One region of the Ancylobacter sp. G4_0304 genome, then DNA from elsewhere that is predicted to be linked to it. Evidence: predicted binding sites of a transcription regulator. Region 1 holds the regulator's gene; each other region holds the start of a gene.
The links. Region 1 encodes LexA, which represses DNA repair genes until DNA is damaged. Its sites were predicted from a motif close to TGTTCNNNNTGTGTTCNG; they were not measured.
Positions count from the first base shown of each region.

Region 2: the regulator LexA is predicted to act here: its motif matches at 1,870-1,887, upstream of VRZ77_RS14810 (ImuA family protein).
Region 3: the regulator LexA is predicted to act here: its motif matches at 2,226-2,243, upstream of VRZ77_RS08085 (YifB family Mg chelatase-like AAA ATPase).

Region 1 is NZ_JAZDRM010000032.1:29,251-47,438, forward strand. It holds gene VRZ77_RS17010 (hypothetical protein) at 1-337, shown strand, start outside; gene VRZ77_RS17015 (Com family DNA-binding transcriptional regulator) at 470-661, shown strand; gene VRZ77_RS17020 (DNA-methyltransferase) at 637-1,356, shown strand; gene lexA (transcriptional repressor LexA) at 1,631-2,326, opposite strand; gene atzF (allophanate hydrolase) at 2,564-4,390, shown strand; gene VRZ77_RS17035 (GntR family transcriptional regulator) at 4,435-5,163, opposite strand; gene hpxZ (oxalurate catabolism protein HpxZ) at 5,235-5,633, opposite strand; gene glp (gephyrin-like molybdotransferase Glp) at 5,721-6,962, opposite strand; gene moaC (cyclic pyranopterin monophosphate synthase MoaC) at 6,967-7,455, opposite strand; gene trpC (indole-3-glycerol phosphate synthase TrpC) at 7,459-8,274, opposite strand; gene trpD (anthranilate phosphoribosyltransferase) at 8,285-9,310, opposite strand; gene VRZ77_RS17065 (anthranilate synthase component II) at 9,328-9,936, opposite strand; gene trpE (anthranilate synthase component I) at 10,094-11,608, opposite strand; gene VRZ77_RS17075 (SurA N-terminal domain-containing protein) at 11,620-13,524, opposite strand; gene tpiA (triose-phosphate isomerase) at 13,706-14,455, shown strand; gene VRZ77_RS17085 (helix-turn-helix transcriptional regulator) at 14,446-15,528, opposite strand; gene VRZ77_RS17090 (hypothetical protein) at 15,803-16,936, shown strand; gene secG (preprotein translocase subunit SecG) at 17,141-17,527, shown strand; gene VRZ77_RS17100 (CTP synthase) at 17,645-18,188, shown strand, end outside.
Region 2 is NZ_JAZDRM010000025.1:13,438-16,736, reverse strand. It holds gene ssuD (FMNH2-dependent alkanesulfonate monooxygenase) at 421-1,608, opposite strand; gene VRZ77_RS14810 (ImuA family protein) at 1,892-2,731, shown strand; gene VRZ77_RS14805 (Y-family DNA polymerase) at 2,703-3,299, shown strand, end outside.
Region 3 is NZ_JAZDRM010000010.1:106,696-109,994, forward strand. It holds gene VRZ77_RS08075 (GNAT family N-acetyltransferase) at 1-10, opposite strand, end outside; gene VRZ77_RS08080 (hypothetical protein) at 294-554, opposite strand; gene VRZ77_RS08085 (YifB family Mg chelatase-like AAA ATPase) at 632-2,161, opposite strand; gene VRZ77_RS08090 (formate dehydrogenase subunit gamma) at 2,398-2,871, shown strand; gene VRZ77_RS08095 (formate dehydrogenase beta subunit) at 2,883-3,299, shown strand, end outside.

The DNA.
Region 1 (18,188 bases):
CGGCGGCGGGCGCCGCGAGAGCGCGCAACAGGCGACGGGCCGTCAGGGACCGACGCATAGCCTGATCCACCCACGGGCCACCGAAGCCGAGGCGGAAGCCGCGGCGGCAGCGCGGGCGCGTGAGCTCAACATGTTCACCGGCAGCGGCTTCTTCATCGCCGAGTTCGATCCCACCTTCTCTGCCGGTGCCATCGTCGTGGCCAGCGGCTACGGCGAGGGAGTCGACGGCCAGTGGCCCAGCGAGCGGATATCGACCGAATGGCGGAAGGGCGACGCGGTGATGAGCACGATCGACGTGACGCAGAAACCCGAGGGCGGAGAGGAGGAAGACGAGTGACGGGGTCCGGCTTTCGCCGGCGCGGGGCTTAGTTTGCGACCATGACCCGCGAGCAGTGCACAAACATGACCGCCACCCCGCCCCGTGCTCTGGCGAGCTGGGCCGAGGTGCAGCATGTGGACTTAAAATCGCGTGAAGGACATAAGATGCCGATGCGGCGCGCTGCTGTTTCGCGCCGATGCTGGCGCCCTCCGGGGCGCTGTCGAGATCAAGTGCCGCCGATGCGGCACGCTCAATTCGTTGAGGCCAATCGAGCCCACCACCGAGCGCCGCGAGCGTCAGTCCAATGGAGACGACGCATGCGGTATCACCGCGAAACAATAGGTCGCGCGACCCTCTATCTCGGCGACGCTCTGGAGATCCTATGCGAGCTTCAGCCTGGTTTCGGTGCTGTACTGACAGACCCGCCTTATTCCTCGGGCGGGGCCAGTCTTTCAGCCCGGACTCAGCCGCCCTCGGCCAAGTACCAGTCCAGCGAGCATCGCGGGCTTTATCCTGAATTCATGGGCGACACCCGTGACCAGCGTTCCTATCTCGCCTGGTCTGCGCTGTGGCTCGGTCGCGCGCGCGAACTAGTGCGGCCCGGCGGGATCTGCGCGACCTTCACGGACTGGCGGCAGCTTCCGGTCACCACCGACGCCATCCAGTGTGCCGGATGGATCTGGCGCGGTGTGGTGCCTTGGGACAAAACCGAACGGGGTCGGCCGCAGCAGGGCCGCTATCGCGCGCAGGCGGAATATGTGGTGTGGGGGACCAACGGCGCCCGGCCGCTCGCCGGCCCGGTGGCTCCAGGCGTGTTTCGGGTGCCGGTGCCAGCACAAAAGCACCACATTGCAGGAAAGCCCGTCGATCTGATGACTGGGCTTCTGAGCGTGATGGATGGCCCGGTGCTGGACCCGTTCATGGGCTCTGGCACGGTCGGCCTCGCCTGCGCGGAACGCAGCCTTGACTACGTGGGGATCGAGGTGAGCGAGGAATACTTCGAGATCGCCTGTCGACGGCTTCGTGAAGGGGGCTAGAATGGCGCTTCAAGCGCTGACATCTGATCCTTCGCAGACTGACATTCGATTTTTCGCGCTACAGGAGAATACCCCCGCACATTAAGGGCTCTGGAACTAGATAGCGGGAGCGCTTTCGCTTCGATGAGATCAGCCAGCAGATCGGCCAGTTCTCCAACCGACGACCTTTGTGCACGACCTCCACAGCCACATCCGGCGACGCCCACTGGCATACGGCGTCAGCGGCGCGCCGCTTCCGGTAATCGGACGATCCCCGCGGCGCGGCCGCGAGGCGTCAGTAGCGGCGGAACAGGCCGACCAGCCGGCCCTGGATGCGCACGCGGTCCGGGCCGAAAATGCGAGTCTCATAGGCGGGATTGGCGGCTTCAAGCGCGATGGAGGCGCCCTTGCGGCGCAGCCGCTTCAGCGTGGCTTCCTCGTCGTCGATCAGTGCGACGACGATGTCGCCTGTATTGGCGCTGTCGCTCTTGCGGATCAGCGCGAGGTCGCCGTCGAGAATCCCGGCCTCGATCATCGAATCGCCGCGCACTTCCAGCGCGAAATGCTCGCCCGCCGAGAGCATTTCCGGGGGCATGGAAATGGTGTGGTCGCGCGACTGGATCGCGGAGATCGGCGTGCCGGCGGCGATGCGGCCCATCACCGGGATCGGGATCGGACGGCCGCCATCCTCTTCGTTCTGCGGAGGCACGCGGCCGAGGCTACCTTCGATCACGCTGGGGGCGAACTGGCGCGCGGCGGCGCGCGGCGCTTGCGTCGCCTCGGGCAGGCGGATCACCTCCAGAGCCCGTGCGCGGTTGGGAAGCCGGCGAATGAAGCCGCGCTCTTCCAGCGCCGTGATCAGACGATGGATGCCGGACTTTGACCTCAGATCCAGCGCTTCCTTCATCTCCTCGAAGGAGGGCGGCACGCCGGTTTCCTTCAGGCGCTCATTGATGAAGTGAAGCAGCTCATGCTGTTTGCGGGTGAGCATAGGGCATTCGTCTCTTGCGGGAGGGCGGCGCCGAAGCGGATCGAGTCAGCGAAACAAATCACGAACAAACCATATCCGTTCTTTTTGTGTTCTACAATGGGTAAACAAATCGCCAAGCCCGCCGCGATCGCCCGTTCTTTTCTGCCGAGAAACGAGGCAGAGGCGCCTAATGTATGCAATGGCTCTCGCCATGCTCAAGTGGTATGCAATTCCGAAAGTGTCGTGTCGGGGGCGCCATTGATCGCAACTGTCGAGGAAATCGTCGCGGCTCACCGCGCCGGAAAGCTCCATCCGTCGCAGACCGTGGCCGACTGTCTGGCGCGCATCGAGGCACATGGCGATCCCGCCATCTTCACCGCCATCAGCACGCCGCAGGCCATTTCCGCCGCGCTGAAGGCGCTGGAAGGGATCGATCCCGCCACGCTGCCGCTCTATGGCGTGCCGTTCGCGGTGAAGGACAACATCGACGTCGCCGGCCTGCCCACCACCTGCGCCTGCCCGGATTTCGCCTATGACGCCACGCACGATTCCGGCGCCGTCGCCCGGCTGCGGCGCGCCGGTGCGATCGTCATCGGCAAGACCAATCTCGATCAGTTCGCGACGGGCCTGAACGGCACCCGCTCGCCCTATGGCACGCCGGTGAACGCGATGCGTCCCGATCTGGTGCCCGGCGGGTCGTCCTCCGGCTCGGCTGTGGCGGTCGCGGCGGGGCTTGTGCCCTTCGCGCTCGGCACCGATACCGCCGGCTCTGGCCGCGTGCCGGCGGGGCTGAACAACATTGTGGGGCTGAAGCCGAGCCTCGGGCTGGTCTCGACCAATGGCGTGGTGCCGGCCTGCCGCTCGCTGGACTGCGTGTCGGTGTTCGCGCTCAGCGTCGAGGATGCGCTCGCCGTGCTCGCGGCCATGGCCGGGCCGGATGAGAACGACCCGTTCTCGCGCCCGCTGCCGCTCGGTCCGCGCGGCGCTTTTCCCGCCCGTCCGCGCCTTGCCGTGCCGCGGGTGCGCGACCGCGTGAACTTCGGCGACCGGGTATCGGAGGCGGCGTTCGAGCGCGCCATCGCGCGGATGACCGAACTCGGCGCCAGCATCGTCGAAATCGAGATGGAGCCGTTCCACGAAACCGCGCGGCTGCTCTATGAAGGCCCGTGGGTGGCCGAGCGCTTCGCCGCCGTCGGCTCCTTCCTCGAATCCCGGCCGAATTCCTTCGATCCGTCGGTGCGCACCATCGTCGAGCAGGGCCGGAACTTCTCGGCGGTCGACGCTTTTCGCGGCCGCTACCGCCTCGCCGAGCTGAAGGCGATCGCGGACAAGGTGCTGGCGGGATTCGACGCGCTCATGGTGCCGACCATGCCCACGGTCTACACCGTGGCGCAGATGCGCGCGGACCCGATCCGGCTCAACAGCCATCTCGGCGTCTACACCAATTTCGTGAATCTGCTCGACATGTGCGGCCTCGCCGTGCCGTCGGAAATCCGCGACGATGGTGCCCCGTATGGCATCACATTGCTGGCGCCGGCCGGGCGCGACGCGCATCTGGCGGCGCTGGGCTCGCGCTTTCATGCCGCGAGCGGGCTCACCATGGGTGCCACCGGGCGTGCCCTGCCGCCGGTCTCGCAGTCCCCGGCGCGGGCGGCTCCTGGCTTTCTGGAGCTCGCGCTGTTTGGCGCCCACCTTTCCGGCCTGCCGCTGAATGTTGATCTGCTCGCGGCCGGCGGCATGCTCGTGCGCCCTGCGCGCACCAGTGCCGACTACCGGCTCTATCTGCTGCCGGAAGGCCGCGTGCGGCGCCCGGGGCTGCTGCGCGGCCGGCCTGGCAGCGGCGCGCCGATCGATTGCGAGATCTGGGCGCTGCCGGCAGCCGCTTATGGCCGTTTCGTCGCGGCTATTCCCTCGCCGCTCGGGCTGGGAACGGTCGAGCTGGAGGATGGCGGGCAGGTGAAGGGCTTCGTGCTGGAGGCCGTCGCCGCCGGCTCCGCCCGGGATATCACCGCTTTCGGCGGCTGGAAGGCTTTCCTGGCGGACGAGGTCGCCAAGCGCAATGCCGCCAGTTATGCGCGAGGATGAGGGCGTTCGCCTGCGCGTTTAAAAGTAAAATATATCTAATGATATCAAATGGTTTGCGCGTATTGTTCATACGCGTCATGAACAATCGAGATGTGACTTCGCATCTCGCTTGAAGCCGAATCCCGGTCGCCGCGCTGGATTGCGGTGATCACGCGCTCATGCTCGGCATGCGACAGCGACAGGCGGCCCAGCGCGTGGAACTGGGCACGGCGGAACGGCGACAGCCGGCGCCGCGTGCCGAGCGTCAATTCCTCCAGATAATCGTTGTGGCTGCCGGAATAGATGCTGGTGTGGAAGGTCTCGTTGGCCTCGCGGTAGCGGGCGAAGTCGCCCTGGCGGACGAACTCGCCCATGCCGGCATGCAGCGCCGACAACTCGTGGCGCTCGGCCGGGGTCATGTGGAGCGCGCACAGGCCGGCGCACAGCGCTTCCAGTTCCGCCATGACATCGAACATGTGCTGAAGCCGGGCGACGCTTGGGCGCGCCACCACGGCGCCGCGATGCGGGCGGGTCTGCACCAGCCCGGAGGCGGCGAGTTCGCGGATCGCCTCACGGACAGGGGTGCGGGAGACGCCGAACCGGGCAGCGAGCGCGGTCTCGTCCAGCGTGGTGCCGGGCGGCAGCAGGCCGCGCGTGATGTCCTCGGCGATCTGCAGGCGTAGTTCCTCCGCGCGGGTGGGGCGCGTCTGCCGGGCACGGGCCGGCGCTTCGCGCGGCTCCGTGGAGCGCGGGGGCGTGGCTGCGGATCGGGTGCGGGCGGAGGAGGCGGGCATCGGGGCAATCTATCCGGCGCAGCGGGGGAATCGCTGCAACTATGACACGCCGGCTCCGCTACGGCATGACCTCACCGCGCGGCGGGCTGCGGCTCGTCGATGATGCTGACATGGGCGGCGACCACCTTCCAGCCCTCGGCAGTGCGCATCCAGGTCTGCATCTGCCGGCCGATTCGCCCCGGCGCGTTGTCGCGGCGGAACAGGGTGGAGGCCGTGGCCATGTCGTGGCCATAGGTCGTGATCACCGTGCGCTCCAGCGAGCGCTCCAGCCCGAAGGCGGACCGGGCGGCGCGGAAGGCGCGGATCGCCTCGATTCCATAGAGATTCTCGCCGCTGCCGTAGCGGATGGTGATCTGGCTGTCCCAGAACAGCGCGTCGAGGCCGTCGACATCGTTGGAAACGAGCGCCCGTTCATACGCGGCGAAGGCGGCTTCGACCTCGGCGCGAACTTCGGGAAGATTGATCTCCATCGCGTGCCCGGCTCCCTGGCGCTGTGCTGTTATGCCAGCACAACGCGGGTCGCGCGCAAGGTCAATCGGCAATTGCCGCAGTCCGCCTCAATCGTCGAGCGGCACGATCGCGCAGGGCTCTCCGGCTTTTGCGGCGGGAGCGTTGGGCGCGCGCACCAGCAGCGCGTCGGCGCGGGCGAGCACGCTCAGCATCGAACTGTCCTGCACGGGAAGCGGGCGCACGATCGGCCCGTTCGGCCCGCGCCCCACGATTTCCGCGCGCATGAAATCCATGCGATGGTCGTTGGCCTTGAGGTCGACGCCAAGTTCCGCGGGCTGTAGCGGCACCTCGGGGGCGACCTGTTCGCCCTGCAGTGCCCGCAACAACGGCAGGAGAAACAACACGGCGCAGACATGGGCCGAGACCGGGTTGCCCGGCAGGCCGAGCACCAGCGTCGTCGGCTCTCCGCCCGAGCGGCCGAACATCAGCGGCTTGCCCGGGCGAAGCGCGATCTTGTGCACGGCGAGCGTCACGCCCTCGGCCATCAGAGCCGGCGCCACCAGATCGTGGTCGCCCACGGAGGCGCCGCCGGTGGTGACCAGTACGTCGAAGCCGCCATCCAGCGCCGCGCGCATGCCGGCCTTGGTCGCTGCCATGTCGTCCGGCAATATGCCGAGATCCTCCGCCTCGCCGCCCGCGCAGCGGATCAAGGGCGTGAGGGCATAAAGATTGGAGACGATGACCTGATGGGCATCGGCGCCGGTGCCCGGCCGCACCAGCTCGTCGCCGGTGGAGATCAAGCCCACGCGGGGGCGCCGGTGCACCTCGACATCGGCGATGTCGGCGGCGGCAATGAGGGCGAGGTCGCGCGCGGTGAGCCGCTTTCCCGCCGGGACCACGATCTGGCCCGCCGCGAAATCGCCGCCGGCGCGGCGGATGTGGCGACCGGCGGTCGCCGCCTCGGTCATGGTGATGCGCGTTCCCTCGCGCGTGGTATCCTCCTGGATCACCACCGCGTCCGCACCCGTCGGCATTACCGCCCCGGTGAAGATGCGCACCGTGGTGCCCGGCGCGACCTCGCCCGCGAACGGGCGGCCGGCGGCGGATTCGCCGATCAGTTCCAGCGTCTCCGGAACGCGCGCAACATCGGAGGCGCGCACCGCATAGCCGTCCATCGCCGAGACATCGGCGCCGGGGCTGGTGCGGCGGGCGATCACCGGGGCGCTGGTGACGCGGCCATGGGCCTCTATCAGCGGGACGGTCTCACCGGGCAACGGCGCGGCGGCGGCGAGCAGGCGCGACAGCGCCTCGGTCACCGGCATCAGCGGCGAGGCGGGGGATCGGGCCATGGAGCTACTCCGCTTTCCAGTGGCCCGAGCGCCCACCGGCCTTCTCGACGACGCGGATGCCCTCGATCCGCATGCCGCGATCTACCGCCTTGGCCATGTCGTAAATGGTCAGGCACGCCACGGAGACGGCGGTCAGGGCTTCCATCTCCACCCCGGTCGGACCGCTGACGCGCACCGTGGCGGAAAGGCGCAGGCCGGGCAGGGCCGGGTCCGGCTCGATGTCCACGCTGACTTTCGAGAGCAGCAGCGGATGGCAGAGCGGGATCAGTTCATGGGTGCGCTTGGCGGCCATGATGCCGGCGAGGCGCGCCGTGCCGATCACATCGCCCTTCTTGGCGTTGCCGGAGAGGATCAGATCGAGCGTTTCGGCTTTCATCACCACGGCGCCCAGCGCGGTGGCGGTGCGGTCGGTCGCCGGCTTGTCGGTGACGTCGACCATGTTCGCGGCGCCGCTAGCGTCGAGATGCGAGAGCCGGGCGTTATCCTCGCCCATTTTTCAGCCCGCCGCGCGGATGGACGCGGGGCGGGAGAGCAGGGCGCGCGTCGCCTGCGCCACATCCGCCTGCCGCATCAGGCTCTCGCCGACGAGGATGGTGTCGATCCGCGCGCGGGCGAGCCGCACCACGTCGTCCGGCGTGAAGATGCCGCTCTCGCCGACGATCACCCGATCGGCGGGAATGCGCGGGGCGAGGCGCTCGCTGGTTTCCAACGAGACCTCGAAGGTGCGCAGGTTGCGGTTGTTGATGCCGATAAGCGTCGCCGGCAGGGCGAGCGCACGCTCCAGCTCGGGCTCGTCATGAACTTCGACCAGCGCATCCATGCCGAGACCATGGGCGGCCTCAATCAGATCGAGAGCCAACGCGTCATCGACCGCAGCCATGATCACGAGGATGCAGTCCGCACCCCAGGCGCGGGCTTCCTGCACCTGGTAGGTGTCGTAAAGGAAATCCTTGCGCAACGCCGGCAGCGCGCAGGCCGCACGGGCGGCGGTGAGGAATTCCGGCGCGCCCTGAAAGGACGGCGCATCGGTCAGCACCGACAGGCAGGCCGCCCCGCCGGCCTCATAGGCGCGGGCGAGCGACGGCGGGTCGAAATCGGCCCGGATCAAGCCCTTGGACGGACTGGCCTTCTTGATCTCGGCGATCAGTGCGGTGTTTTCGGCGGCGATCTTGGTCTGGATCGCCTTGAGAAAGCCGCGCGGGGCCGGCGCGTCGGCGGCGCGGGCCGCGATCTCGGCGGGGGACACCGCCCGCTTGGCGGCGGCGATTTCCTCGCGCTTATAGGCGCCGATCTTCTCCAGAATATCTGCCACCGGCCGCCTCCTATTCCGCGACCGCCAGCGCGGAGACCGCGACCAGACGGTTCAACGCGGCCTCGGCATGGCCGCTGGACAGGCTCGCGCGGGCGAGTTCCAGCCCTTCGCCGAGCTGCTCCGCCTTGCCGGCGACCACCAGAGCGGCGGCCGCATTCAGCAGCGAGACATCGGCATAGGCGCTCTTTTCGCCGGCCAGCACCGCGCGCAGCGCCGCCGCATTGGCCTCGCCATCCCCGCCGCGCAGGGCCGCCGCGTCGGCACGGGCGATGCCGAACTGTTCCGGTGCGATCTCGAAGGAGCGGATCGCGCCGTCCTTCAGCTCGGCGACATAGGTCGGGCCGGTGACGGTGATCTCGTCGAGCCCGTCCGAGCCATGCACGACCCAGGAACGCACCGAACCCAGCGTCTTCAGCACCTGCGCCAGTGGCTCGACCCAGTGGCGGGCGAACACGCCGACCATCTGCCGCTTCACGCCGGCCGGGTTGGAGAGCGGGCCGAGCAGGTTGAAGATCGTGCGGGTGCCGAGTTCCACCCGGCTCGGGCCGACATGCTTCATCGCCGGATGATGCGCGGGGGCGAACATGAAGCCGATGCCGGCTTCCGCGATGCAGCGGGAAATCTGTGCCGGGGTGAGGTCGATCTTCACCCCCAGCGCCATCAGCACATCCGCGGCGCCGGACTTGGAGGACAGCGCGCGGTTGCCGTGCTTGGCGACCGGCACGCCCGCGCCGGCCACGATGAAGGAGGCGCAGGTCGAGATGTTGTAGGAGCCCGAGGCATCGCCGCCGGTGCCCACCACATCGACCGCGTTCTCAGGCGCTTCCACGCGCAGCATTTTGGCGCGCATGGTGGAAACCGCGCCGGCGATCTCCTCGACATCCTCGCCGCGCACGCGCAGGCCCATGAGCACGGCGCCGATCTGCGAGGGCGTCGCCTCGCCCGACATCATGACGTCGAAGGCGAAGGCGGCCTCCGTGCGGGTCAGCGTGGAGCCGGCGGCGAGCTTGGCGATGATGGATTTCAGGTTTTCCATGAGGCTGTGCAATCCCGTCAGGCGGCGCGGGCCCGGCGCGGACCGGCGTTCCAGTCGCGCGCAAGGTCGAGGAAGTTCTTCAGGATCGTCTTGCCATGTTCCGAGGCGATGCTCTCGGGGTGGAACTGCACCCCGTGCACCGGCAGTTCCTTGTGCGAGAGGCCCATGATCAGGCCGTCATCGGTCTCGGCGGTGACGGCGAGCGCATCGGGCAGGGTTTTGCGGTCGACCACCAGCGAGTGGTAGCGCGTCGCCTTGAACGGGCCGTTGATGCCGCGGAACACGCCCTCGCCGCGATGCTTCACCTCGGCGAGCTTGCCATGGATCGGCAGCGGCGCGCGGATGACGTCGCCGCCGAACACCTGTCCGATCGCCTGATGGCCGAGGCAGACGCCGAACACCGGCACGCCGTCGCCGGCGGCGCGGGTGATGAGGTCGAGGCAGATGCCGGCCTCGTTGGGCGTGGCCGGACCGGGGGAGATGACGATGGCCTCGGGCTTCATCGCCAGCGCCTCGTCCACGGTGAGCGCATCGTTGCGGCGGACCTCCACCTCGACGCCAAGGCCGCCGAGATAGTGGACGAGGTTCCAGGTGAAGCTGTCGTAATTGTCGACCAGAAGGATCATGACGGTTCCGTTCGAGCGGAGAGCTTCCCTGCGCCTGTGGCGTTTCTCAAAGGTGCAGAAGCTCTAGGGTGTGAACCGGCGCCGGGTCAAGCCGGGCCGGGCGGCAATGGCGGTTATCGTCCGCCACGCCATCGCTCGAAACGAAGCCCCGCCATCATCACTGTCCCCGTCCTGCCCGCGCGGCGAACCGCACCGCTTCCTCGCCGGCGCGGAACAGGGCTTTGGCCTTGTTCACGCATTCCTGCAACTCGCTCTCCGGCACGGAATCATAGACGATGCCGGCGCCGGCCTGAACATGCATCTTGCCGTCCTTCACCACGGCGGTGCGCAGCACGATGCAGGTGTCCATCTCGCCGTCGGCGCCGAAATAGCCGATGGCGCCGGCATAGATGCCGCGCTTGTCGCGCTCCAGCTCGTCGATGATCTCCATCGCCCGCACTTTTGGCGCACCCGAGACGGTGCCCGCGGGAAAGCCGGCGGCGAGCGCGTCCAGCGCGTCGCGGCGCGGGTCCAGCGTACCCTCGACATTGGAAACGATGTGCATCACCTGGCTGTAGCGCTCGATGAAGAAGCTGTCGGTAACATGCACCGACCCGATCGAGGCGACGCGGCCGACATCGTTGCGCCCGAGATCGAGCAGCATCAGATGCTCGGCGCGCTCCTTGGGGTCGGCCAGCAATTCGTCCTCAAGCGCCTTGTCGTCATGGGGCGTGGCGCCGCGCGGGCGGGTGCCGGCGATCGGGCGGATGGTGACGGTGTTGTCGCGCAGCCGGACCAGGATTTCCGGCGAGGAGCACACCAGCGAGAAACCGCCGAAGTTGAAATAGACCAGGAACGGCGCCGGGTTGATCCGCCGCAGCGCCCGGTAGAGCGAGAACGGCGGCAGGGTGAACGGCGCGTCGAAGCGCTGCGAGAGCACCACCTGGAAGATATCGCCTGCGCGAATATACTCCTTCGCCCGCTCCACCATGGCGAGGTACTGCGCCGGCTCGGTGTTGGACAGCGGCGCCACGTCCTGATGGAAGGCGTCCCCGGTCGGCAGGTTCGGCAGCGCGCTGTCGAGCGCGGCGGTCACGCGTTCGATGCGCTCCATGGCGGATTCATAGGCCGCGCCGGCACTGACGCCCGGCTGCGGGCGCACCGGCGTGACCACGGTCAGCTCGTCGCGCACCGCATCGAACACCACCATCACGGTCGGGCGGAAGAAGATCGCGTCCGGCACGCCGAGCAGATCGGCCTTCGGCTCCGGCAGGCGCTCCATCTGGCGCACCATGTCGTAGCCGAGATAGCCGAAGATGCCGGCCGCCATCGGCGGCGAGCCCGCGGGCAGCGCGATGCGCGATTCAGCCACTAGCTTGCGCAGCGAAACCAGCGGCGCCTCGGGGCAGGGCTCGAAACTGTCGGGGGCATGGGCGGCGTGGCGGTTGATCTCCGCCGCATTGCCCCGGCAGCGCCAGATCAGGTCCGGCTCGATGCCGATCATCGAGTAGCGCCCGCGCGTGGCGCCGCCCTCGACCGATTCCAGCAGGAAGCTGTTGGGCCGCTCGCCGGCGATCTTGAGGAAGGCCGAGACCGGCGTCTCAAGATCGGCGACCAGAACGGAAGAGACCACTTGCGGCTCGCCGCGCTCATAGAGCGCGGTGAAGGCCGCGATATCCGGGGTAACGCTCATCGGTCGGGGTCTCAGTTCACCGCTTCGCCGCCGCCGACGATCTGGTCGAGCGCCGCGCGGTTCACGCGGGCGCCGAGATCGTTTTGCAGCCGGACCAGATATTCGGTCATCAGGTCGTTTTCCATGCTCTGGCGGATGTCGGAGAGCAGCTTGTCGTTGACGCTGGCGCCGGCGGGAATCGTGCTGCGCACGAGCTGGAACAGCACGCGGCTGTCGCCGCCATCGGTGAGCGCGAAGGAAACCTTGCCCGGCGCGGCGTCGAACACGCTCGCCAGCACTTCCTGCGGCAGGCCGTCGGCGGCGCGGCTGCGGGTCAGGCCGTTGGCGGTGCGCATTTCCAGCCCCGCCTCGGTGACGGCCTGATCGAACGGCGTGCCGGCCTCGATCTTCTTGGTCAGCTCCTCGACGCGCGCGTCGAGCGCCTTAGCGGTCTCGTCCTGCTTCCAGCGCTCCAGCACCTGGGCGCGGGCCTCCTCGAAGGTGCGGTCGCGCGGCGGGGTGATGGCCTCGACCTCGTACCAGACATAGCCGCCGCCCTGGCCGGCGCTCTGCGGGATCTGGATCGGATCGTTCTCGCCGCCGACATCGCTGGCGAAGGCGCCCCGCAGCACCTCGGCCTGGCCGGGGAAGCTGGCGACGGGCGAGCCATCGGCCGTGCGGCCCTGGGCATCGACATCGATCTGCTGGACCGTGAGGTTCAGGCGCGAGGCGACCTCGGAGAGCTGGGCACCGCTGGCGCGCTCGTCCTCAATCTTGTCATAGCTCGCGAGCAGCGCGCGGCGGGCGCCGTCGACCTGAAGCGCGGCACGGATCACCGGCGCGACCTCCGCGAGCGGCTGCGTGGTGCCGGGCGTCACCGCGCCGACATGCACGATCACCGGGCCGAAGCGGCCGGCGACCACGCCCGAGGTGCTGTCGGGCGCCAGCGCGAAGGCGGCATCGGCGATGGCCTTGTCGAAGATGTCGGCGCGGGTCACGTCGCCGAGGTCGATGTCCTTGGCTTCCAGCTTGCGCTCGGCCGCGATGTCCGCGAAGGGCGTGCCGGCGGCGATGCGGTCGGCGGCCGCCTTGGCCTCTTCCTCATTGGGGAACACGATCTGCTGCACCACGCGCTTCTCCGGCGTGCCGTAGCTGGCGAGATTGGCCTGATAGGCCGCCTCGACATCGGCGTCCGACACCTGCTGCGCCTCGGCCAGAGCCTGCGGGGTGAGGGCGAGCACGGCGATCTTGCGGAACTCCGGCGCCTTGAACGCCACCTTGCGCGCCTCGAAGAAGCTGCGCAGTTCCTCCTCGGTCGGCTCGGGCAGGGCAGGGAGGCCGGCAGCGGTCAGCACCGCGTAGTTCACCGAGCGCTGTTCGTTCTCGAAGCGCGCGGCGGCGTCCCTGATGACCTGCGGCAATTCGATGCCGCCGCCGAGCGACTGGATGAGCTGCTGGCGCAGCGCGAGCCGGCGCTCGGATTCGACGAAGCGCGCCTCTGTGAAGTTGTTCGAACGCAGCAGCTGGTTGAAATAGGCCGGGTCGAACGAGCCGGACGGCCCGAAGAAGGCCGGGTTCTGGTGCACGCGGCGCACGATCTCGTCGGTGGAGAGCGCGAGGCCCATGGTGCCGGCCATGTCGTCGAGGGCGGCCTCGGCAAGGCGTTCATTGAGAATCTGGTCGGGAATGCCCAGCGCGCGGGCCTGATCGGGCGTCAGGCCGCGTTTGATCTGCTGGCTGATCTGCTGCATCCGGTCCTGATAGAGCTGCCGGAATTCCGGGACGGTGATCTCGGTCGAGCCGATGGTCGCCAGCGTCTGACTGCCGAAGCCGCGGAACACATCCGCGATGCCCCACACCGCAAAGCTGAGGATGAGGAGCGTCATGAGGATCTTGGCGACGATACCGGAAGCGCGACTGCGCAGGGTCTGCAGCATTTCGTTTCTCGTTGGGCATTAGGCGCAGGTCCGGCCCCGGGAGCGGGGTCGGCTCGCGAAAGGCGCGCATCATAGGGATGCCTCCCGTGTGCCGCAACGCCACACGTTGCATCATTTGCGCGCGTAAAAAACCTCTGTTACGCGGGGTCATCCGATGTTTCACGAGCGAGATGACACGCCGATGCCCCGTCCCCTCATTGCCGGCAACTGGAAGATGAACGGTCTCAAGGGGGCCGTCGCCGAGTTCGGGCGGATGATGGAGGGCTATGACCGCAAGATGCGGGCGCGGGTCGACCTGCTGATCTGTCCGCCCGCTACGCTGCTGGCGACGCTCCCCGTGGTGGCACTGGGCTCGCGGATCGCGATCGGCGCGCAGGACTGCCACGCCAAGGCGAGCGGCGCCCATACCGGCGACATTTCCGCCGAGATGATAGCCGATACCGGCGCGACCTTCGTCATCGTCGGCCATTCCGAGCGCCGCGCCGACCATGGCGAGACCGACGCGGTGGTGCGCGCCAAGGCGGAGGCCGCGCGCCGGGCCGGGCTGATCGCCATCGTCTGCGTCGGCGAGACCGAGGCCGAGCGCCGCGCCGGCGTCGCGCTCGACGTGGTGCGCGCGCAGCTCGCCGGATCGATTCCCGACGGGGCGACCGGCGCGGATCTGGTGGTGGCCTATGAGCCGGTATGGGCGATCGGCACCGGGCTCATTCCGACCATGGCCGATATCGCCGAGATGCACGCCACCATGCGCGCTGAGCTGCTCGCCCGCTTCGGGGCGGAAGGCGCGGGCATCCGGCTGCTCTATGGCGGCTCGGTGAAGCCGGACAATGCCGGCGAGATCCTGGCGGTGCTGGATGTCGACGGCGCTCTCGTCGGCGGCGCGAGCCTCCAGGCGGAAGCTTTCCTCGATATCGCCCGCACCTATTCCTGAGCGGGCGGGCGCAGCCCGTGCAGCAGCGCGAGCAATTCGCCCTGGCTGTGGGTTCCGGTCTTGTGGAACACCGATTTCAGATGGTGACGCACGGTATCCGGTGAGGTCCCCGTGCTTTCCGCCGCGCCGCCGACGCCCGCGCCCTGCAGCAGATGGACGACCACGCGCGATTCGGCCGGCGTGAGGTCGAACAGGCCGGAGAGCATGCGTGAGCTGACCGGCTTTCCAGCGGCGGGCGGGGTGAGGATCATCAGCCACTGTGCGGCCGCGAACAGGTCGCGGCCATGGCCGGCGATCGGCGACAGGTGGACGATCAGGGGCGGCGCGTCGGTGCTGGCGCGGTGCGGGAAACTGCCGCCGCGCATCTGCGGCGCGTCGAGCGTGGATTGGAACAGCCGGTCGGCGTCCCGGTCCTGAAACCGGAGCCGGCCGGGCAGGTCGACCAGCCGGGCGCCGGCCTGCGCCTCGAACACCGCATTCGCATCGATCAGCCGGCCGTTGGCGCCAAGCGTCGCCGCCGGCAGGCCGAGGCTTTCCAGCGTCGACAGCGTGACGGCGTGGCGCTCGCTGGACAGGCGCGCGGAAATCAGCGAGGCGCGCGCCAGATGCGGCCGCAGCCGGGTCAGCTCCGCCATGCGGGCGCGTTCGATCGGTCCGCGTTCATAGGGACGGTGGATCGAGACGATCGCCATATCCGCGCTGCCGCCCTCGATCATGGTGCCGGCGCCCCAGGCCATGCCGTTCGGCCGCAGGAACTCGCGGTAATAGGGCAGCGTCTCGATCTCCTCGGGCGAGAACAGGTCGTCGTCGCATTTGAATGCGGGCTCGGGGTAGGTGATGACGTGCGTGCCTTGCGGGTTGCGCTCCATCCAGCGCTCGCGCAGGAACACCTCCAGGCCCGGCCGCATCGCGTCGTTGCACACCCAGCGCTGCACCCGCGCGCCATCGGTGGTGAACATCAGCGCCTTGTCGCATTCGACCACCGCCGCCATCCGGTCGAGCGTGGTCGGCCACAGCTCAGGCAGCGCGGCGCTCTCATAGATGGCGGCGATCAACTCGTCGGCGGGGGTCATGCGGGTGTCTCGAAGGATTGGAATCGATCGGAGGCTGGTGCGGCGGGCGTTGTGACCCAACGGGCAAATGCAAGTTCCGTGCTGTTCCACGGTGCGTGGATTCGCGCTTGTGGCAAGAGTGCCACAGTTTCGAGCGATCGCTGCCGGGAATTGCAACCTACCCAAGGTGAGGGATGCGTCGGCCCCCGGCGCTGCGGACATTGATGGTGGGGCGTGCCACCTGAATCACCCGTGTGTTCAGGGGGGCGCGCAAGGGGAATATGCGGGGGCTAATATGAGTTTCGCCAAAGTCGCCAAATCCATGGCCGCCGACTGCCGGCGCCTGACCGGCGCCGGTATGGTGTTGGCCATGCTGAGCCTGACCGGCGGCGTGACTGCCAGCGCAGCGGTATTGGACGCGCCGGATCGCGTGCAGATGAGCGCGCAGGTGATGAGTGCGCTGGTGCCTCGGGGCTCAGTTGATGCGCTCCATAGCGGCAATATCGGCGGGGTGTTTGCGGCATACTCGCGCCTGATCGCGAACCCGCCGGACGGCGTTCAACCCGGCTTCGCGACCGTCGTATTTTCGGGTCTCGTCGCGCACTTTATTGACGGTGGCCTCGATGAGGTCCGTTACGGGGTCAACACACGCAATGATGTGGAGGTCCGCGCGAATGAGGCTCTGGAGCGGTTGAACGCGATAAAACTGGTTGTCGCTGAAATTGGGGAAGGGCCCGCCCGTAGCGGAGTGATGGTGGCGCTGGGCGTGGCTTTCGCCAGTTTGCAGAGAAACACCGAGGCGGTGACGCGAAGTCGAAACCAACTGCTTGCCGCTCGTTCCGTCCCACTTAAAAAAGATAAGGATGGCCGCTTCTATATTGAGGAGTCCTTCGTCTCAGGCTCAAGCATTGCTGATGGTCACTTCAATTTCGACCAGATTCCGAAAGGAGAAGGTCCTGACGCTGAACGACGTTATCCGACGCCCGAGCAGATCGAGGCCATAGGTGAGTACAATGAGATGATCCGAGAAAGTATGTATAGGAACGATCAACTTGGGACCGCTCGTCTGGATTTGATGGGTGACTTTCTCGAAGACAGTGGTTTCTTGGACGACACTGCGTTCAGAAAATCCTATGAGTATCTGCTCCAAAAGACCCGACCGGGAGCCGGAAATGGCTGGCAGTCCGGATATATCTCGAGCGATGACGATCTCATCACCGAGGCACTCTCGGCGGGACTGGGGATGCCACTGACATCCTTCATGACCCGGGACCAGAAGCGACTCTATGAAGACGAGCAGGCCGCGCAGCAGGCGCTGGCCGCGCTGCAGCGCCAGGGCGAGGAGCAGCTTGGCAATCCCAAGAACCCCCTGACGCGGGTGGGACCGCCATGTACGCCTACCCCCAGCCCGAACGCCCCCTGTCTATGACATGCCAATGTTTCCACAAGGCGCGGCTCTGGCGCGGCGCGGTTTTCGACCTATTTGAAAGCGCGAGGGCGGGGCGGTTGCCGGCTCCGCCTCTTGTGCTGGCAAAGTCGGGCGCGATCGTGTAGGAACGCGCCGAACGTTGCGGTGGAGGGCCGGACCGAAAGGTTGGGCCCGGCGCCGCTTTGGGTTTTTTGAAGGCGTCCCATGCAGACCGTATTGATTGTCGTCCACCTGATGGTGGTACTGGCGCTGATCGGCGTCGTGCTGATCCAGCGCTCCGAAGGCGGTGGCCTCGGCATTGGCGGCGGTGGTGGCGGCGGCGCAGGTGGCGGCTTCTTCTCGGCCCGCGGCACCGCGAACGCGCTGACCCGCGCGACCGCGATTCTCGCCGGCCTGTTCTTCCTCACCAGCCTCTCGCTCACCGTGGTGGCGGGCTGGGGCCGTGGCCCGGCGACGATCTTCAACGCGCCGACCACGCTGCCTTCCGGCGCTCCGGCGCCCGCGCCCGGCGGCACGGTGCTCGACCAGCTTCAGGGCGCCCAGCCGGCTCCCACGGCGCCGGCCGGCCCGCAGGTCCCGCAGTCCCAGTAAGACCCTTCCGCGGCTGTGAGGTCGCGGTCGGCTTTTTCCACGTTTCCACAGGCGAGGGGCCGAACTTTACGGCGGCCTCTCGTCGAATCGCGTTTTTGCAGCTAGAAACCCAATTCCATGGCGCGCTATATCTTCATCACCGGCGGCGTCGTGTCCTCGCTTGGCAAGGGCCTCGCTTCCGCCGCCCTCGGCGCGCTGTTGCAGGCTCGTGGCTACAAGACGCGGCTGCGTAAGCTCGACCCCTACCTCAACGTCGATCCGGGCACGATGAGCCCGTATCAGCACGGTGAGGTGTTCGTCACCGACGACGGCGCCGAGACCGATCTCGATCTTGGCCATTATGAGCGCTTCACCGGGCGACCGGCCACCAAGGCCGACAACATCACCACCGGGCGCATCTATCAGGACATTCTCACCAAGGAGCGGCGCGGCGACTATCTCGGCGCCACCATCCAGGTGATTCCGCACGTCACCAACGCCATCAAGGAATTCGTGCTCTCGGGTAACGAGGGCTATGATTTCGTGCTGGTGGAGATCGGCGGCACGGTGGGCGACATCGAGGCGATGCCGTTCCTGGAGGCGATCCGCCAGATCGGCAACGACCTGCCGCGCAAGCACTGCATCTATGTGCACCTGACGCTGCTGCCCTACATCCCCTCGG
Region 2 (3,299 bases), on a different contig from region 1:
GGGAAGCTGTGGGCCACGGCGCTGTCATGGCGAGTGCCGCGATGGCGCATTGAAGCCCGCTGCCGGCTAATGGCGAGCATCAGCCGCACATGCAGGGCAATGCGGTTTCTGCAGCTCAAGATCTGCCGAGCCAGCCATGGCGTCGGGATGAGGCCAGTTGCTTGCGGAACGCCTTGCGCCGGGCATGGCCATCGGGAAAGCGGCAATGGACGGTGGCCTCTGCGAGGCTGCGTGCGCCGCCGAGCAGATGCCGGCCGCGGTCCATTACCAAGGGAACGCCGGCAGATGTCAGGATGTGCGCTTCATCGACGAACCAGCGTCGACCTCCACCGATGCGCGCTCGGCGAAGGTTCTGGCTCTTGCCCGATGGGGGTGTCGCGCGCGAACCGGGATCCCGCTCGGAAATGCTCTACGCCGCGCTCACGAAGCCGAGGCGCGGGTGGCGGGGCGGTAGTCGTTGGCGATGGTCTCGCCGAACGGTCCGGTGTTGACGCTGCCGGGGCCGTGGGCGAGGGCGTGGTTGAGCTTCAGGCGCGGCAGCACCAGCTCCGCCACGCGGTACGCCTCTTCAAGGTGCGGGTAGCCGGAGAAGATGAAGCTGTCGATGCCGAGATCGGCGTATTCGCGGATGCGGGCCGCCACCGTTTCGCCCGAGCCGACCAGCGCGGTGCCGGCCCCGCCGCGCACCAGCCCGACACCGGCCCACAGGTTCGGGCTCACCTCAAGCTTGTCACGCCGCCCGCCATGCAGCGCCGACATGCGCGACTGGCCGACCGAATCGAGGCGGGAGAACACTTTCTGCGCCGCCGCGATGGTGTCGTCATCGAGATAACGGATCAGGTCCTCCGCCGCTTCCCACGCCTTGGCGTCGGTCTCGCGGGCGATGACGTGCAGGCGGATGCCGAAGCTCACCTTCCGGCCCTCGGCCTCGGCGAGCTTGCGCACCTCCTTGATCTTGGCCTCCACCGCCGCCGGCGGCTCGCCCCAGGTGAGGTACTTGTCGACATGCTCGGCCGCGACCTTGTTCGCCGCCGCCGACGAGCCGCCGAAATACAGCGCCGGGCCGTTCGCCTGCTGCGGCGGGAACAGCAGATGCGCGTCTTCCACCTTGATGTGCTTGCCGAAATAGCTCACGCGCTCGCCGGCCAGCAGGCGGCGATAGACCTGCAGGAACTCGTCCGTCACCTCATAGCGCTCGTCGTGATTGAGGAAGATGCCGTCGCCGGCATTCTCCACCGGGTCGCCGCCGGTGACGATGTTGATGAGCAGCCGCCCGTCGGAGATGCGGTCGAGCGTTGCCGTCATCCGGGCATAGAGGGTGGGCGAGGCGAGGCCCGGCCGCACCGCCACGAGATAGCGCAGCCGCTTGGTCGCCGGGGCCAGCGCCGAGGCGACGAGCCAGCTGTCCTCGCAGCTCTTACCCGTGGGGATCAGCACGCCGTAATAGCCCAGCCGGTCGGCGGCCTGGGCCACCTGGCGGAGATAGTCGATATCCGTCTCGCGGGCGCCGAGGGAGGTGCCGAGATAGCGCCCGTCGCCATGGGTCGGCAGGAACCAGAGCACGTTGAGGCCGTCGCCGGCGGGCTGTGCGGAGCTGGGGTGAGACATGGTGCGTCCTGTTGGTTCGATCGGGCGGCGGCGATGGCCCCGCAGCGTGGTGGAAGAGTGCCGCAGTATCTTTGTCTGTATAAGCTATAGACTAATGCGCGACGGCTCGGCAATTCGATTTCACGCGAATACGCGGAAATACGATAAAACAACATGAAATTTATGTAATAATGGGCCGGGAGATGCGCCTCTCCTCACATGCGATTCCGGCGTTCGGACGGATCGCGCGCTTGACTCTGGTCCCGGTTTGAGTCGTTTTAATCGAACAAAACAGGAACATTCCATGCGCGCGGCACACGACGTTTCCGCGCTGAGGCAGATGCTCGCCGGGCTGGAGGCGGAGCGTCTGCCCGGCGCTTCATCGGCCTTCAGCCTGGGCGCCACGGGGCCCGACAGCGTGCTGGCGGACACGCTGGCGCGGGGCGCCCTGCATGAAATCTATGCCGCGGAAGGCGCCGACATGCCGGCCGCCTCCGGCTTCGCGCTCGCCCTGGCGCTGCGGAGCGCGCAGGCAGAGGGCGAAGCACCTCCCTATCCGCGTCCGATCGTCTGGGTGCGGCAGGATTTCCTCGATTCAGAGGCGGGGCGGCTCGACGCCCATGGGCTGAGAGACCTCGGCCTCGACCCGTCGCGGCTTATCCTGGTGCGGGCGCGCGACCCGGAACAGGCGCTGCGCGCGGCGGGGGACGCGGTGCGCTGCGCGGCGCTTGGGGCGGTGCTGCTGGAGCCGTGGGGTGAGCCGAAGGCGCTGGACCTCACCGCCACACGGCGGCTGGCGCTGCGGGCCGGCGCTTCCGGCGTCACCCTTTTCCTGCTGCGCATGGCGGCGAAGCCTTCGGCCAGTGTCGCCGTCACCCGCTGGCTGGTGCGCCCGATCCTTTCAAACCCGCTGCCGGCCGACGCGCCGGGCGCCCCCGCCTTCGCCGTCGCGCTGCTGCGCCATCGTGGCGGGCTGCAAGGTCATGACTGGAATCTGGAGTGGGACCATGAGAGCTGTTCCTTCCGCGACATCGCCCCGCTATCTCGCCCTGTGGTTTCCGTTCCTGCCGGCAAACCGGCTCGACAGGATGCGGGGGCGCAAGAAGCCGCCGGGGATGTCCGGCCCTTCCGGCGTGCCGGATGAGGCGCTGCCGCTGGTGTTCGTCGAGCGGGTGGGGGGCGCGCTGCGCCTCTCCGCCATCTCGTCGCAGGCGCGGGCCGTGGGGCTCGCGCCCGGCCTGACGCTGGCGGATGCCCGCGCGCGGATTCCGGCGCTCGCGGTCGCCGACCACGATCCCGTCGCCGACGCCGCCTTTCTCGAACGGATCGCCGATGATTGCGACCGCTGGACCCCGCTGGTGGCGCTGGACGGCGTGGATGGGCTGGTGCTCGACATCACCGGCTGTGCGCATCTGTTCGGTGGCGAGGCGACGATGCGCCGGCGCGTCATCGAGCATCTCCAGCGCCACGGGCTGACGCTCCATGCCGTGGTGGCCGGCACGCCGGAGGCGGCGCGTGCGCTGGCCCGCTGCGGCAAGGGTGGGGTAGTGCCGGAGGGGCGCGAGGCGGAGTGCGTGGCGCCGCTGTCCATCGCCGCGCTGGACCTGCCGGCGGAGACCGTGACCGGCCTGTCCCGCGCCGGGCTCAAGACCATCGGCGAACTCGCCGCGCGTCCCGGCACGCCGCTCGCCGCGCGCTTCGGCGAGGGGCTG
Region 3 (3,299 bases), on a different contig from region 1:
CGGCGGACATGAAGCCCTGCGGCGGCACGGCGATCTCGCCCGCGCGCGGCATCTTCAGCGCGGACTTGAAGAACTGGGCCAGCGGGGAAACGGCGGCGGTCTTTTCCCTGTCGCCCTCGGCAAGCACATCCGTCATCAACCTGCCTCCACCCTGCCGGCACTATAGCCCGCCCGCCGATAGGAATCACATTTCCCCGACTGATATGTGACAATCGGTGCCAGGGCGACGCGGGAGGCTGGCGCGACGCGGGGTTGCGGTGGCGGAACTGGCGGAAGCGCGCAGGGCGTCGGCCTCACGCCGTTTCGGAGGCGCCGTCTTCCAGCGGCGGCTGCCCTGCCCGCGACGACGGTTTCCTGCATCCGTCCGCCAGATGCGCGCGGCCGACCGATTCGGCTCCCGTGAGGTTGGCCAGCGTGCGCGCCACCCGCAGCACGCGGTGATAGCCGCGCGCGGACAGCCGCATGATCCGCGCCGCATTCGCCCGCAGCGCGGTTCCGGCGGCATCGGGCGCGGCGCAGAAGAACTTCAGGCCGCCGCCGCCCGGTCGGCGCAGAAGAACTTCAGGCCGCCGCCGCCCGGTCGGCGCAGAAGAACTTCAGGCCGCCGCCGCCCGGTCGGCGCAGAAGAACTTCAGGCCGCCGCCGCCCGGTCGGCGGCGGAGCGGTAGGCGAGGGCTTCGGCCAGATGCGCGCGGCCGACCGATTCGGCGCCCGCGAGATCGGCCAGCGTGCGCGCCACCCGCAGCACGCGGTGATAGCCGCGCGCGGACAGCCGCATGATCCGCGCCGCATCCGCCAGCAGCGCGTTACCGGCCGCATCGGGCGCCGCGATCTCCTCCAGCAGCGGGCCGCTGGCCTCGGCATTGGTCGACAGGTCCGGCCGGCCGAGCGCGACAAAGCGCTCGCGTTGGGCGTTGCGCGCCTGCGCGACCCGCGCGGCGACGCTGGCGCTGGATTCGGCCGGCCCGGGGCGCACCAGATCGAGCGCGGACACGGCGGGCACGTCGAGATGGATGTCGATGCGATCAAGAAATGGGCCGGAGAGGCGCGCCTGATAATCGGCCGCGCAGCGCGGCCCGCGTCGGCAGCTATGGCCTGGCTCGCCCGCGCGCCCGCAGCGGCACGGATTCATCGCCGCGACGAGCTGGAAGCGCGCGGGATAGGTCACGCGGTGATTGGCCCGCGCGATCACTGCCTCCCCGCTCTCCAGCGGCTGGCGCAGTGAATCCAGCACGGCCGGCGAGAACTCCGGCAGTTCGTCGAGGAACAGCACGCCATTATGCGCCATCGAAACTTCGCCGGGCCGCGCGCGGGCCCCGCCCCCGACCATGGCGGCCATGCTGGCGGAATGGTGCGGCGCGCGGAACGGGCGCCGATTGGTCAGCGCCCCACCCTGCAGCGCGCCGGCGACCGACGAAATCATCGAGACTTCCAGAAGCTCCGCCGGCGCGAGCGGCGGCAGCAGCGAGGGCAGGCGCATGGCGAGCATCGACTTGCCCGCCCCGGGAGGGCCGGTGAACAAAAGATTGTGACGGCCGGCGGCGGCGATCTCCAAGGCGCGCTTGGCGCTCTCCTGCCCCTTCACATCGGCAAGGTCCGCCAGCGCGCCGCTCGCTCCCTCAAGCCGCGGTCGCGGACGCTCCAGAAGCTGGCGTCCGGCGAAGTGATTGACGAGCTGAATGAGCGACGAGGGCGCGAGCACCGGCATGTCCGGGCTCGCCCAGGCAGCTTCCGCGCCGCATTCCTCCGGGCAGATCAGGCCATGGCCGCGCGCATTGGCGCCGATGGCGGCCGGCAGCACGCCGGCAACCGGGGCGAGCCGCCCGTCCAGCGCCAATTCCCCAACGACGGTAAAGCCTTCGAGGCTGTCGGAACCGATGGCGCCGATCGCCGCCATCAGCCCCAGAGCGATCGGCAGGTCGTAATGGCTGCCCTCCTTGGGCAGGTCGGCAGGGGCGAGATTGACGGTGATACGCTTGGGCGGCAGGGCGAGGCCGGAGGCGATCAGCGCGGAGCGCACCCGCTCCTTGGCCTCGGTCACCGCCTTGTCGGCCAGCCCGACCAGATTGAACGCCGGCAGGCCCGGGCTCATCTGCACCTGCACGTCGACCGGGCGGGTCTCCACCCCCTCGAACGCCACCGTCGCCACGCGCTGGACCATGCCGCGCTCCCGCCCGCCGATCTCCTCTGGATACCGGCAGTCTAGGGGCGCGCGCTCCAGCGTCAAGAACATTATGAGAACATTCGGGCTCGCGATGTCGAATCCGACCCCGATGCACCGAGCGGAGTCGAACGATAGAATTCTTCTATCAAGAGACGAAACACCTGAATTGATTTTGCTTTCAAGCGGGCCCATCCTTCCTTTTGGAAAACTTCAAAAAGAAGGTCCGGGAGAAAATGCCCCATTACGAACCCTGGAGCGAAGAGCGGGCCCGCACGGTGATCGGCGAATTCGCCCATCTCGAAGGCCCCCTCATGCCGATGCTCCATGCGGTGCAGGAGACCTTCGGCCATGTGCCGGACGCGGTCGTGCCGATGCTCGCCGAGCTTTTGAACGTCTCGCGCGCCGAAGTGCACGGCGTCGTGACCTTCTACCACGATTTCCGCCATGAGCCCGCCGGGCAGCATGTGCTGAAGCTGTGCCGCGCCGAGGCCTGCCAGGCCGCCGGCGGCGACGCGCTGGCCGCCCATGCCGAACACCGGCTCGGCTGCAAGCTCGGCGAGACCACGGCCGATGGCCGCGTCACGGTCGAGCCGATCTATTGCCTCGGCCTGTGCGCCACGGCGCCGTCCGCCATGCTGGACGGGCGCATCGTGGCCCGGCTGAACGAACGCCGTCTCGATGCGTTGATCGCGGAGGCCCAGTCATGAGCGCCAATTCCGTGAGCATTCAGATTTTTGTTCCCAAGGACGCCTGCGCCATCGCCTGCGGCGCGGACGAGGTGGTCGCCGCCATCGAGGCCGGCGCGCGCAAGCGCGGTCAGGTCGTCGAGATCGTGCGCACCGGCTCGCGCGGCATGCTGTGGCTGGAGCCGCTGGTCGAGGTTGCTACCCCGGCCGGCCGCATCGCTTATGGCCCCGTGGAAGAAAGCGACGTGGACGGCCTGTTCGAGGCCGGCTTGCTGCAGGGCGGCGACCACGGCCTGCGCATCGGCAGGCCGGAAGAGCATCCCTTCATGGCCCGCCAGACCCGGCTGACCTTCGCCCGCTGCGGCATCATCGATCCGGCGTCCTACAAGGATTATGTCGCCCATGGCGGCTATAAGGGTCTGGAGCGCGCGCTCCAGCTTGGCCCGGCG